Regions from separate parts of the Pseudoalteromonas sp. S3178 genome, predicted to be linked through region 2. Evidence: predicted binding sites of a transcription regulator. Region 2 holds the regulator's gene; the other holds the start of a gene.
What was found. The regulator MetJ, encoded in region 2, represses methionine synthesis genes. The targets are predictions, from matches to a motif close to TAGACGTCTAGACGTCTA.
Positions count from the first base shown of each region.

Region 1: CWC11_RS14740 (methylenetetrahydrofolate reductase) is a predicted target of MetJ. The motif match lies at 1,188-1,205, and genes of this name have one in related genera.

Region 1 is NZ_PNCW01000053.1:11,782-13,991, forward strand. Features, by position in the region: gene CWC11_RS14735 (M16 family metallopeptidase) at 1-725, opposite strand, end outside; gene CWC11_RS14740 (methylenetetrahydrofolate reductase) at 1,249-2,205, shown strand.
Region 2 is NZ_PNCW01000030.1:123,895-126,104, reverse strand. Features, by position in the region: gene CWC11_RS09945 (malic enzyme-like NAD(P)-binding protein) at 1-1,011, shown strand, start outside; gene metJ (met regulon transcriptional regulator MetJ) at 1,076-1,396, opposite strand; gene metB (cystathionine gamma-synthase) at 1,665-2,210, shown strand, end outside.

The DNA.
Region 1 (2,210 bases), on a different contig from region 2:
GGGTCAACATCACCCACTATTACTAGCGATACATATTCAGGCTTGTAAAACTTATCAAAAAACTCTTTACCGTACGCCATTTGATCTGGCATGGCTTCTATATCTTCAAAAAAGCCCATAGTGGTATGTTTATAGGTATGTTTGTCAAAAGCTTCTTCACGTACAGCGCTTAACAATTTACGAATAGGACTGGCGTTATTTTTTAAATACTCACCTTTAACCGTAAGCGCTTCGGTTCTAAATTGCTCTTCGGTGTAAGTAAGGTTTTGAAAAATATCGGCTTCAATTTCAAGTACTTTATCAAGATGCTGCTTTGAAAAGTTTAAATGGTAGTTTGTGTAATCATTAGTGGTGTAAGCACGGTTATCTACGCCTGCATTTTTAAATACGGCAGTGTATTCGTCTTGCGGGAATTTTTTAGAACCTTTGAACATCATATGCTCAAAAAAGTGAGCAAAACCAGTTTTACCTTCTTTTACTTCATTGCGCGAGCCAACCGATACCGGAATTTGCAGCGAAACTACATCTGGGTAATCGGTTTTAACTACCATTACACGTAAGCCGTTATCTAGCTCTTCAATTAAGTACTCTTGCGAAAATACACGTTCGTCAGCTTTTGTTGTTTGCTGTTGTTGTGCTGTTTGGGTGTTTTCGCTTTGCTGTGTTACGCAGCCAGTTAGCGCTAGTGATACCGCTAAGCTTGTTGCTAATAATTTAAATTTCATTATTGTCCCTTTTTAAATTGAGCAAATTTATTGTTAGGTTATTACCAGGGCCTGTTGATCTTTCAAGGTTAAATTTGCAGCAGTCTGTTTGGTATTTAGGCAAGGCAGAGCCTATACAGTGTGGTTATTCCCCATAAATAGGCGATAACGTAGCATTAATGCCAAACAGGCGCTTCCCAAAGGGTTCTTCCCAGGGGCTATTTACTCTTTGTTGCTCGGTTTTGACTTAGCCCACTAGGTTACAAATCTCGCGCCGCGATTAAATAGCCCCTAGTTTGAACAAATTTAATCCGCAAAGATCAACAGACCCTAACTCACATTCGATTATGCCTTAAAGCGAGTAAATGTAAGAGTTTTAGCCCATTTTTTATGTAAACAACTGTGTCAATCGGCCGGTTTATTAAATTATTAGTATGAATATTATTCAACCAAGTTGAAAAACTTTCATTAAATAAATCTATCTAGACGTCTAAATGGCTGCTATATTAAATTACATACATTGGACTAAGCTGGAATGAGGATTATGGCTTTATCACTTCAAGAGAAAATAGAAGACACCAAACAAGGTGTTTATCTCATTGGTACTACCCCGCCTAAAGTTGGCACCGATAAAGCGCAATTAAAAACCATTGCAGAAAAGCTATTAGGTCGCTTGCACGAAATTGAATACGACGGCGTAATAATTTACGACATTCAAGACGAAAGCAGCCGCACTAACCAAGCTCGCCCATTTCCGTTTAAGCAAACTGTAGACCCACGTGAATACAGCCAATTACTTCGTAATTTATCTGCTCAAGATGTAATTACATATAAAAGTGTGGCGCAACGTGGCGTAGGCGAATTTAAAGATTGGCTAAGCGAAACTAAAAACGACTACGATTTAAAGAATGTGGTTTTAGTGGGTAGCCCATCATCAGTAGGCGATATAAAACTAAGCCTACCCGATGCCTATAAAACATTGGCTGAGCAAAGTGATGACTTCTTTTTAGGTGGCGTTACTATAGCTGAGCGCCATTCAAGTAAACGAAATGAGCACGAACGGTTAATAGAAAAAACGGCACAAGGTTGCCAGTTTTTTATATCTCAGGCTGTTTATGATGGGCAAGCCACAATTGATTTAATCACCAGTTACGCGCGTACCTGCAAAGCACAAGGCATTACACCACAACGTATTATATTAACGTTTACCCCGTGCGGCGGCGAAAAAACCTTAGACTTTATGCAATGGTTGGGTATTTCAGTGCCAGAGGCCACTAAATGGCGCATGCTTGATGCAGAAAACACATTAAGTGAATCTGTACGTATTTGCCGCGAAAACCTCGACTTAATACTTAAAAGCTGTGCGCATCTTGATGTGCCACTAGGCTTAAATATTGAAAGCTTAACAAACCGTAAAGAAGAAATTGACGCATCAATAAACCTATACCGTTTATTAAAAGCGATTATGGAATTAAACCTAGCCGAAAAACAAATCGCTTAAAAGTT
Region 2 (2,210 bases):
CTAGGGAATTTAGGGCCTTTAGCATCTAAGCCTGTAATGGAAGGTAAAGCGTTATTGTTTAAACGTTTTGCTGGGCTTGATTCAATCGATATTGAAGTTAAGCATCGTACGACTGAAGATTTCATTAATACTGTTGCAAATATTGCTGATACGTTTGGCGGTATCAACCTTGAAGATATCAAAGCACCAGAGTGTTTTGAAATTGAAAAAGCATTAATTGAACGCTGTAGTATTCCGGTTTTTCATGATGATCAGCACGGTACTGCTATTGTAACTGCTGCTGGCATGCTAAACGCGCTAGAAGTGCAGGGTAAGTCAATTGAAGATGCGATTATTGTATGTTTAGGTGCAGGCGCTGCTGCCGTGGCGTGTATGGAGCTGCTCATTAAGTGTGGCGCACTTCGCGAGCATATTTATATGTTGGATCGTAAGGGTGTTATTCATACACGTCGTGATGACTTAAACGAATACAAGCAGCTGTTTGCTAACAATACCGATAAGCGTACTTTACAAGATGTAATTGCAGACGCTGACGTATTTGTAGGCGTTTCTGGCCCTAACTTGCTAGCAGCTGAAGATCTAAAGCTAATGGCAGAAAAACCTGTGGTGTTTGCATGTTCAAACCCAGATCCTGAGATCGATCCTGCACTTGCTCATGGTGCACGCAACGACTTAATTATGGCTACGGGGCGCTCTGACTACCCTAACCAAGTTAACAACGTTTTATGTTTTCCGTTTATTTTTCGTGGTGCACTAGATGTACGCGCAAGCGCTATTAACGATGAAATGAAAATTGCTGCGGTAGAAGCTATTCGTAGTATTGCTAAAGAGCCAGTACCAGCAGAAGTATTAAAAGCTGCGGGCGTTGATAAGCTTGAATTTGGTGCACAGTACATTATTCCTAAGCCAATGGATCCGCGCCTACTACCTCGTATAGCTAAAGCTGTAGCTGTAGCTGCGGTAGAATCGGGTGTTGCGCAAATTGACTTACCTGAAAATTACATGGCTTAAAGGTATATGCTAAAACAAAAAAACCTCAGCAATTGCTGAGGTTTTTGATTAAAAAGGTAACGATTTATTCTTCGTTTAAAATAGGCACTTCTAAACCCATTTCTTGCATTATCTTTTTAACTTCTTCAGGTACTTTTTCTGCGTTGTCTTTACGTAAGTCATCGTCATTTGGTAATGGCTGGCCTGTAAATGCATGCAAAAACGCTTCGCATAACAACTCACTGTTTGTTGCATGGCGAAGGTTATTTATTTGACGGCGCGTGCGCTCATCCGTTAAAACTTTTAATACATTTAGCGGGATCGAAACGGTGATCTTTTTAACTTGCTCTGATTTTTTCCCGTGTTCTGCGTATGGGTGAATATACTCACCATTCCATTTAGCCATAAGATGTATCGTTGCCTCAGATTATTAATTTCTCACACGGCGTAAAAAGCGTGTAAATATGCGTGAAATTCTATCGATTTAAAAAAGATAGTCAAATAATAGATACCAATCTATCTTAATAAGCCGGCTGTAATTGTAAATATAGCCCCATTCAAGTTTTATAAGTTAGTTATTTTTAGCCATCTAGAGCTTTAAAAGCTTTGACTTATCAAAATGGATAACTTACTCTTTTGGACGTCTAAACATCCAAATTAATCAGGTGACGAATATGAGCGAAAAAAACAAAGCGACTATTGCAGTACGTAATGGCGTAGATGCAGATAAACACCATGGCGCTGTAGTTCCGCCAATTTATTTATCGACTACGTATTCGTTTGCCGACTTTGATACTAAGCGTCAGTACGATTATGGGCGCAGCGGTAATCCCAATCGCGATATCTTAGCTGAAACATTGGCTGAACTTGAAGGTGGTGCGCGCGGTATTATTACTGCCACAGGCATGGCTGCCGTGCATTTAGCGACTCAGTTATTAAATAATGACGATACACTGGTTATTCCACATGATTGTTATGGTGGAAGCTACCGTTTATTTACGTCTTTGCAAAAACGCGGATTACTAAAGCTTGAAGTTTTAGATTTAACCAAGCAAGAAAACTTAGATAAAATTTTAGCAATAAAACCTAAATTAATATGGATTGAAACACCAAGTAACCCAGTACTGCGCTTAACAGATATTAAAGCAGTGACTGATATAGCTAAGCAGTGCGGGGCACTTGTTGCTGCAGATAACACGTTTTTATCACCTGCGCTGCAA